DNA from 3 places in the Rhizobium sp. 05L429 genome. Region 3 is predicted to be linked to each of the others. Evidence: predicted binding sites of a transcription regulator. Region 3 holds the regulator's gene; each other region holds the start of a gene.
What was found. The regulator PhoB, encoded in region 3, activates phosphate uptake and scavenging genes when phosphate is short. The targets are predictions, from matches to a motif close to TGTCATNNANCTGTCAT.
Positions count from the first base shown of each region.

Region 1: AC1DNW_RS08180 (BtaA family protein) is a predicted target of PhoB. The motif match lies at 1,362-1,378, and genes of this name have one in related genera.
Region 2: ppk2 (polyphosphate kinase 2) is a predicted target of PhoB. The motif match lies at 1,736-1,752, and genes of this name have one in related genera.

Region 1 is NZ_JBFTNV010000006.1:110,359-113,637, reverse strand. It holds gene AC1DNW_RS08185 (serine hydrolase domain-containing protein) at 1-1,226, opposite strand, end outside; gene AC1DNW_RS08180 (BtaA family protein) at 1,423-2,667, shown strand; gene AC1DNW_RS08175 (class I SAM-dependent methyltransferase) at 2,682-3,279, shown strand, end outside.
Region 2 is NZ_JBFTNV010000044.1:29,746-33,024, forward strand. It holds gene AC1DNW_RS32085 (ABC transporter permease subunit) at 1-729, shown strand, start outside; gene ppk2 (polyphosphate kinase 2) at 775-1,683, opposite strand; gene AC1DNW_RS32095 (ABC transporter substrate-binding protein) at 2,017-3,192, shown strand; gene AC1DNW_RS32100 (branched-chain amino acid ABC transporter permease) at 3,248-3,279, shown strand, end outside.
Region 3 is NZ_JBFTNV010000021.1:10,305-13,583, reverse strand. It holds gene AC1DNW_RS21225 (LysR family transcriptional regulator) at 1-901, shown strand, start outside; gene phoB (phosphate regulon transcriptional regulator PhoB) at 1,180-1,863, opposite strand; gene phoU (phosphate signaling complex protein PhoU) at 1,995-2,708, opposite strand; gene pstB (phosphate ABC transporter ATP-binding protein PstB) at 2,753-3,279, opposite strand, start outside.

The DNA.
Region 1 (3,279 bases), on a different contig from region 3:
GGCAGCCCGAACTCGGCGCTCGTGCCGCCGCCGCCCGGTCCCGCAAGCCACGCTTGGCCTTGCGTATATTTGCCGCCGGAACTTGATGTCGGCGTCCGCATCATCGCTACGAATCCCTCCGGCAGAAGCCTCTGCCCGTTCCATACGCCATCCTGCAGCAGGAATTGGCCGAAGCGCGCCCAGTCATGTCCCGTCGCATAGAGATAGGAGCTGCCGGCAAATGTGCCGCGCTCATCGGCCTCGAAAACGGCGCTCGTCATTCCGAGCGGACCGAATAGCGCATCGCGCGGATAGTCGAAGGCCGCGCGCGGATCGCCGACCTTGTTCATCCAGATGCGAGACAGGAGCAAGGCCGTGCCACTCGAATAATGGAAATCCGTGCCCGGAGCAGCCATGAGAGACGCATTCGCCGGCAGGGAAACCATATCAGGATCGAGATAGAGCATGCGCGTCACATCGGCGACGGCACCGTAATCCTCATTGAAGGCGAGCCCGCTTTCCATGCCCATCAGGTCGGAAAGCTTGATGTCGCCGCGCGTATCATTCGCCCATTGCGGCAAAAGATGTGTGTCGTCATAGGAGATCTTGCCTGACAGCATCAACCGGCCGATCAGCGCCGCGTTGACCGTCTTCGTCATCGACCAGCCGACGAGCGGCGTGCTGACGCTGAAGCCCGGCCCGTAGCTTTCAGCAATGATGCGGCCATCCTGCACGACGACCATCGCCCGCATCGCCGGCCCGGCAAGCTTGGCATCGGCCAGAAGCGCCGCGATTTTCGCATTTCCGGCCGCGGTATCGACGCCCTCGCCATCCGGCCAGACTGCGTCGTTTTCGCCCGCCCGCGGCGCCGGTACGAGCGGCGTAGCCTTGGAGGCGGCATCGAAATCACCGTCGGGCACGCTGGTGCAGCCGAAGGCGCCACGATAAAGCGCGTAGTTCGGCGCAAACAGGCCCATGAAGCGCGAGGTCACCCGCCCGGCGTCACGATCGACCTCGACGCGCATCAGCCGCAGCAGCGGGTTTCCAGGCGCCTGCACGTCGTCATAAAGCACGGCGTCGGGATCGCGGCCGGCGATGAAGACATTGGAACAGACGATCTTGGCGGCGTAGCCATTGCCCACTTTCAGAAGCTCCGGCGGGCTTAAGGAGAGCCACGCGGCTGCGCCTGTGACAGCGAGAATGACAAGCAGGCCCAAGCCCTTGACGATACGCGGAACAACTCGCATGCAATCCTCCACGGAACGGAGAGAAGCAGGAAACTTGGCTCACGGAAAGAGAGAAGCGAAAAGAAGCTCTTCAATCGACTTCAAATTTCGAGGAGGTCTTCACAGAGCTTCGCGGAAGCCTTGGCCCACAGGGCTCGTCATMAAACTGTAGCAGAGGCGCGTTACACGCCCTGAACGCTAAAAAGGTGACAGACTCATGTCGGAATTTGCACCGGATACCGGCTTCCGCAAGAACCGGAAACTCAAGGCAGCGCTTCTCCGCCACAAGGCTTTTTCCAAGGACGGCTTCTCCGAGCGACTCTTCGGCCTTCTCTTTTCCGGCCTCGTTTATCCGCAGATCTGGGAAGACCCTGATCTCGATATGCAGGCGATGGAGCTGAAGCCTAATCACCGTATCGTCACGATCGGTTCCGGTGGCTGCAACATGCTCGCCTACCTTTCCAAGGCGCCGGCTTCGATCGACGTGGTGGATCTCAATCCGCACCATATCGCGCTGAACAGGCTGAAGCTTGCCGCTTTCAAGAACCTGCCGAACCATACCGATCTCGTCCGTTTCCTGGCGATGCCGAACGAGAAATCGAACAGCCGGGTTTTCGACAGTGTCCTGTCGTCGAATCTTGATGAGACAACCCGCGCTTACTGGAACACCCGCAAGTTCGGCCGTCGTCGCGTCACCGTCTTTAATCGCAATATCTATGAAACCGGCCTGCTCGGCCGCTTCATCGGCGCCGCTCATCTGCTCGCCCGCCTGCACGGCGTGAAACTGCAGGAAATGACCAAGACCCGGTCGATCCGCGAGCAGCGCCAGTTCTTCGAAGACCAGATCGCTCCCCTCTTCGAAAAGCCCGTCGTACGCTGGATCACCAACCGCAAGAGCTCGCTCTTCGGTCTCGGCATCCCGCCACAGCAATATGACGAGCTGGCAAGCCTTGCCGCCGACAATTCCATCGCACCGGTTCTYAAGCACCGCCTCGAAAAGCTCGCCTGTCATTTCCCGATGCGCGACAACTATTTCGCCTGGCAGGCTTTCGCACGCCGCTATGCCGATGGCGAGGAAGGCCCGCTGCCGACCTATCTGAAGCCGGAGCATTACGAAGTGATCCGCGCCAATGTCGATCGTGTCAACGTCCATCACGCAAGCTTCACGGAGCTTCTGGCCGGCKAGCCCGCCGCCTCGCGCGACCGCTACATCCTGCTCGATGCACAGGACTGGATGACCGATCAGCAGCTCAACGATGTCTGGCGCGAGATCACCCGCACGGCGCGCGAAGGCGCCCGGGTGATTTTCCGCACGGCAGCCGAAAAGAGCATTATCGAAGGCCGCCTCGCCCCTGAAATTCGCGACCAGTGGCACTATTTCGAAGAGCAGTCGCGTGAGATGACCACCCAGGACCGTTCGGCGATTTACGGCGGTTTCCACATCTACGGGAAAAAGGCGTGAGCAAAGTCGACGAGATGACCGTCAAGAGCGAGGAACATGCCGACCTGATGGACGGCATGTATCGCTACCAGCGCCATTTCTACGACCTGACCCGCAAATACTATCTTCTCGGCCGCGACCGCACGATCCGCAATCTCGACGTTCCCGAGGGCGGCACGCTCTTGGAAGTCGGCTGCGGCACCGGCCGCAACATGGCCTTTGCCCACAAGCACTTCCCGACGGCGAAACTCTACGGTCTCGACATCTCCCAGGAAATGCTGATCTCGGCGCGCAAGACCTTTGCCACCAAGGCGACGATCCCTGACTTTCGCGTGGCGGACGCCACCGCCTACACGCCGCGCGAATTCGGCACTGTCGGGTTCGACCGCATCCTCATTTCCTATGCGCTTTCGATGATCCCGGATTGGGAACGCGCGGTGGATGCATCGATTGCCGCGCTCAATCCCGGCGGCGAGCTCCACATCGTCGATTTCGGCCAACAGGAAGGCCTGCCCGCCTGGTTCCGCAGCCTGCTGCAGGCCTGGCTCGCCAAATTCCATGTCACCCCACGCGCCAATCTGCGCGAGGTTCTGGAAGCGCAAGCTGCTGAAAATAACGCGAGATTGTCGTTCG
Region 2 (3,279 bases), on a different contig from region 3:
TTCGCCACGCGATGGCTCGGCACATGGCTGCCGCGCGGTTGGACGGATCGCTGGTATTTCAGCGCCTGGAGCGAGTTCCAGCTTTCCAGCGTCGTCATCGTCACCTTCGAGATGGCCTTCGTCGTCGTCCTCATCTCGGGCATTCTCGGCGTGATGACAGCCTATGCGCTGGCGCGGCGCGACTTTCCGGGCAAGCGCGCCATCATCCTGCTCTTCCTTCTGCCGCTGCTGATCCCGCCGCTGACCTACGGCATTCCGCTGGCGACCGTGCTCTATCAGCTCGGCCTCGGCGGCACGTTCTGGGGCGTGGTGCTGATCAACCTCGTCCCGTCCTTCCCCTTCGTCGTGCTCGTCATGATCCCTTTCATCGAGCAGATCGATCCGCGCATCGAGGCAGCAGCACGCGTTTTCGGCGCCGGCACGACCAGCCTCTTCATCCGCATTCTGCTGCCGTTGCTTCTGCCTGGAATGCTGGCGGCACTGCTGCTGGTTCTGGTGCGCACGCTTGCCATGTTCGAGCTGACTTTCCTGATCGCGGGGCCGCAGACGCAGACGCTTGTCGTCTCGCTTTATTACGCGGTCTTTGCATCCGGCGTGCGCGCCGGCCAGTCGATCGATGCAATGGCGGTGATCTATATGGTGACGACGCTCTTCTGGCTCATCATCGCGCTGCAGTTCGTCAATCCGACGCAGATCGTCGCGCGCGCCAAGCAGCAATCAGCGCATTGAGCATGCTGCTGCCGGAAACCCGGCAGCAGCTTTCTTTTTCAATCGTCAGTAGACTTCGGGAACGTACATTTCCTGAGGAACCGCGCTGCGCTGATAATCATCGTGGCGCACACGATCGGGAAGCACGATCTCCTGCTTCGGCACCTCCTCGTAAGGAATCTGGCCCAGCAGATGCGCGATGCAGTTCAGGCGCGCCCGCTTCTTGTCCACCGCCTGGACGACCCACCACGGCGCTTCGTCGATATGGGTGCGATCCAGCATCTCTTCCTTGGCCTTGGTATATTCCTCCCAGTGGACGCGGCTCTGCAGGTCCATCGGCGAAAGCTTCCACTGCTTCAGCGGATCGTGGATGCGCATGTTGAAGCGGAATTCCTGCTCCTCGTCGGTGATCGAGAACCAGTACTTGATGAGAATGATCCCCGAACGCACCAGCATGCGCTCGAACTCAGGGACCGAGCGGAAGAACTCTTCCAGCTCGTCCTTGGTGCAGAAGCCCATGACGCGCTCGACGCCGGCGCGGTTGTACCAACTGCGGTCGAAGAGCACCATTTCGCCTGACGATGGCAGGTGTGGAGTGTAGCGCTGGAAATACCACTGGTTCCGCTCGCGCTCGGTCGGCGCCGGCAGTGCGACGACACGGCAGACGCGCGGATTGAGGCGCTGGGTCACGCGCTTGATCGCGCCGCCCTTACCGGCGGAGTCACGGCCTTCGAAAAGCACGACGACCTTGAGCTTCTTGTACTGAACCCAGTCCTGCAGGCGGACTAGTTCATGCTGCAGGCGGAAAAGCTCGCGGAAATAGAGCTTGCGTTCGAGCGTCTGTTCCGCCGGGCCGGACATGCCCTCGGCGACCAGCTCGTCGAGCCGGTCCTCCTCCAACTGCAGTTTCAGCTCTTCGTCGAAGCTGTCTGCAATTTCGTTCTTGATACGGTCGAGCTCAGTGTTTTCGATCATGGCACGCTCCCTGTTCAATTTGCTCGATAAAGCACGTTCTCGCCATAGCTATATGACAGAGTTGCGACGATCGAAAATTTGCTTTGGCAAAACGCAAAATTACAGACCGGGAACCCCGGCTTGTACAGCCTTTTATGGCCGTTTCGGCGGTGGCAATCGACTGGTTCTACAGATGGCCGCGGCTTGTGCCATGTCAAGTTTTATGTATACATTGGACTTGCTGAGCAATTTTCGCGACGGCGGCGTTTTCTTCGGAGGAGCGAAGGAAAACGCGCAGGTCGCGGGCATATCTCCGGGAGAGAGATATGGTGCGCAACATTGGGAGGAGTATACATGGTTTCGTTTTCGAGAAGACTATTCGTTGCCGGCGCTGCGCTCGCGACGCTTGCCGGAGCACCTGCATTTGCACAGGAAACGGTGAAGATCGGCGTGATCCTGCCTATGACAGGCCCTTTCGCCTCAACCGGACGCCAGGTCGAGGCGGGCGCTCGCGCATACATGGCAATCAATGGCGATACGGTTGCAGGCAAGAAGATCGAGCTTGTCCTGCGTGACGACGCCGGCACGGCCGACCAGACCCGCCGCATCGCCCAGGAACTCGTCGTCAATGACGGCGTCAAGATGCTGGTCGGCTTCGGTCTGACGCCACTTGCCATGGGTGTCGCCCCAGTTCTCAATCAGGCAAAGGTCCCGGCGATCATCACCTCGGCCACGACTTCGGCGATCATGAAGCAGTCGCCCTATTTCGTGCGTACCTCGATGGGCGGTCCGCAATCGGCCGTTCCGGTCGCCACCTGGGCCGTCCAGAACAACCTGAAACGGGTCGTCACGCTGGTGACTGACTACGGCCCGGGTATCGACATCGAGAAGGGCTTTACCGACCAGTTCAAGAAGGAGGGCGGCACGGTTGTAGAAGCGCTTCGTGTTCCCCTGCAGAACCCCGATTTTGCACCCTTCCTTCAGCGCGTGCGCGATGCCAAGCCGGATGCCCTCTTCGTCTTCGTGCCCTCGGGCGTCGGCGCGATCTTCATGAAACAGTTCATCGACCGGGGTCTTGCGGATGCCGGCATCAAGCTGATCGCCACCGGCGACGTCACCGATGACGACCTCCTMAACGGCATGGGACCGGCCGCCAAGGGTGTCATCACCGGCCACTTCTATTCGACCGACCACGACAGTCCGGAAAACAAGGCCTTCGTTGCCGAAGTCCGTAAGGCCAACAAAAATATGCGCCCGAACTTCATGTCGGTCGGCSGTTATGACGCCATGCATGTCGCCTATGCCGCGCTCGAAAAGACCGGCGGCGATACCGATGGCACCAAGCTCGTCGAAGCCATGAAGGGCATGGAGTTCGTCAGCCCCCGTGGTCCGATCACTATCGATCCGGCAACTCGCGACATCGTGCAGGACATCTACATGCGCGAGGTCAAGGAGAAGAATGGCGAGCTCTACAATGTCGAGTTCGCGACTTACCCGAAGATCCACGATCCGAATACGGCTGCCAAGTAAGCCCCGAGGAACAGGCGGCGGAAGCAATTCCGCCGCCTGGATGCAGTGAGGTCTCATGCTGACAATCCTGTTCGACGGCATTGCCTA
Region 3 (3,279 bases):
TTTTATTGCTGTTGCGGAAGAGGGAAGCTTACTGACCGCAGCCGAGCGGCGGCTACACACTTCCCAGCCCTCACTCAGCAGGCAAATTCGCGATCTGGAAACCGAAGTCRGTGTAAAACTGCTGGAACGGCAGCCGCGCGGCGTGACGCTCACCGCCGCCGGTAAAGTGTTTCTTGATCACGCGCGGCTGGCGTTGTTGCAAGTCGAGGCGGCTGCGGAAGGGGCCCGGCGGGCAGAGCAGCCGCAAAAGCAGTCGTTCACTATCGGTTTTCTCGCAGGGCAAGAGGTCGTGTGGCTACCCCATGCACTGCGCATTATTCGTGAGGAAGCGCCGGAGGTTGAAATCATATTGTCCAGTCAGTCTTCCCCGGACCTTGCTCTGGCACTGATGCGAGGCAAGCTGGACGTCGCTTTCCTTCGCCCCGAGACGCAGAGTGTTGGTGTGTCGTTCAAGTTTTTAGCCAAGGAGCCACTGATCGCCGTGCTGCCGGCTGACCATCGCTTGACGTCGCAGAAAAAGATCCGGCCACAGGATCTTGCCCGCGAAACTTACGTCAGTTCGGCTAGAATTTCTCCGGTCTTGCAATCCGTGATCCAGGAGTACGCGTCGAACGTTGGGATCACACTCAAGGCAGAGTACGAAGGTGAAGGCCTACCATCAGCAATGTCGCTCGTCGTGTCTACAGGTGGAATAACGCTTATTCCGCTTTATGCGCAAAATATGCTGACGCCAAATGTCGTTGCCAGAGCACTTGAGGGTGTGCCTCCGACAATTGATCTCACCTTAGGATACAACGATTCAAATTCCTCACCTTTGCTCCGCCGATTTTTGTCTCGTTCTGATGAACTAGTCGCCAACGTACAAAATCAGAGCATCATCCGCTATGCTGAAGTTCCATAGCAGAGCTCACGCTCATCTTGGTGACGGCTTCGATTGGCTAGCGCCAGCAAGCCGACAGTCCCCTTCCGGCCCCAAATCAGTCGATGCTCAAGGCTCAGAGAATGTTCGCAATCGGCGCATAGCAGATGTCCCCGTCATCGCTTGAGCCCTCGCGATGCAAGGGGCATGTCGGTCAAGGCGTCAGCAAGCCAACGTCTACTCTTAAAAAGCCCACCCGAACAAACAAACGGGCCGCCCGGTTACCCAGACGACCCGTTCGTGACCTCCGATCACTCGGATCAGGCTTCCATGGAATATCCCGCGCCGCGGACGGTGCGGATGACATCCTGCATGTTGGAGAAATTCAGCGCCTTGCGCAGGCGGCCGACATGGACGTCGACGGTGCGTTCATCCACGTAGATATCGTGACCCCAGACGCCATCGAGAAGCTGCGAGCGGGAGAAGACCCTGCCCGGCGACGACATCAGGAATTCCAAGAGGCGGAATTCGGTCGGGCCGAGGCGGACTTCGCGGCTCTTGCGATGGACGCGATGGGTTTCGCGATCGAGCTCGATATCACCACACTTCAAAACGGTGGAGAGAACCTCCGGACGGGCGCGTCGCAGCATCGCCTTGACGCGGGCAACGAGTTCCGGCGTGGAGAAGGGCTTGACGACATAGTCATCCGCGCCGGTCGAGAGACCGCGAACGCGCTCGCTCTCTTCGCCGCGTGCCGTCAGCATGATGATCGGCAGACGCTCGGTTTCCGGCCGCATGCGCAGCCGGCGGCAGAGCTCGATGCCGGAAACGCCCGGCAGCATCCAGTCAAGGATGAGCAGGTCCGGGGTGCGCTCCTGAAGCCGGATTTCGGCCTCGTCGCCACGGAGGATCGTATCCACCTCGAAACCTTCAGCCTCGAGATTGTAGCGGAGAAGCACGCTGAGTGCCTCTTCATCTTCAACAACTGCAACTCTTGGGATCATGCGTGTCAGTCTCCTAATGCATGATCCTTAAACCGGGGGTGATTTAAGCAAGGGACCATGCAGGAACTCGGAATTGGCTGCGACCCTTGCGCGCCCCAGCGCGGGGCGCGCACGCAATCGGCAGGTCCAGATTACTCCGTCACCGCACCAACGGTATTGGAGCTGTCGTCCTTCGGACGCTCGCCCTCCGGCTGGGCGCCGGTTGCCATGTAGTAGATCGTCTCGGCGATGTTGGTTGCATGGTCGCCGATGCGCTCGATGTTCTTGGCGCAGAAGAGAAGATGCGTGCAGCTCGTGATGTTGCGCGGATCTTCCATCATGTAGGTCAGGAGTTCGCGGAACAGCGAAGTGTACATCGCGTCGATCTCGTCGTCGCGTTCGCGGATCGCATTCGCCTTGTCAGCTGAACGATTGGTGTAGACGTCGAGCACTTCCTTGAGCTGGACGAGCGCCAGTTCGGAGAGATGCTCGAGGCCGCGGGCGAGCTTGCGCGGAACGCCGGTGCTCTGCACCGCGATGACGCGCTTTGCCGTGTTCTTGCCGAGATCGCCGACGCGCTCGAGGTCGGCGGCGATGCGGATCGAACCCATGATCTCGCGAAGGTCGGAGGCCATCGGCTGGCGACGGGCGATCGTGACGATCGCCTTGTCGTTGATCTCGCGCTCGGCGTGATCGAGGATCACATCGTCGGAAATGACCTTCTGAGCAAGCGCGGTATCGCCGTTGACGAGCGCGCGGACAGCGTCGCCGCCCATCTGTTCGGCAAGACCACCCATCTCGGAAATGCGCCGGGACAGGAATTTCAGATCGTCATCGTAAGCAGAGAAAATATGTGTTGATGCCATGGGGCTTTGTCCTCGAAAATCGGGAAGGCTTCACATCGCCAAAATCAGCCGAAGCGACCCATGATGTAGTCCTGGGTACGCGGATCGTCCGGGTTGGTGAACATCTTGTCGGTATCGTTCTCCTCGACCAGGTTGCCGAGGTGGAACATAGCCGTGCGCTGCGATACGCGAGCGGCCTGCTGCATGGAATGCGTCACGATGACGATCGTGTAGTTTTCACGCAGCTCGTGGATCAGCTCTTCGACCTTGGCAGTTGCGATCGGGTCGAGCGCCGAGCAGGGCTCGTCCATCAGGATGACTTCCGGGCTGACGGCAACGGCGCGTGCGATGCACAGACGCTGCTGCTGACCGCCGGAAAGGCCGGTGCCGGATTCATGCACGCGATCCTTGACCTCATTCCAGAGGCCGGCGCGCTGCAGGCTCGTCTCGACAATCTGGTCGAGGTCGGCCTTGGACTTGGCAAGGCCATGGATGCGCGGACCGTAAGAAACGTTTTCATAGATCGTCTTCGGGAACGGGTTCGGCTTCTGGAAGACCATGCCGACGCGGGCGCGAAGTTCGACGACGTCGA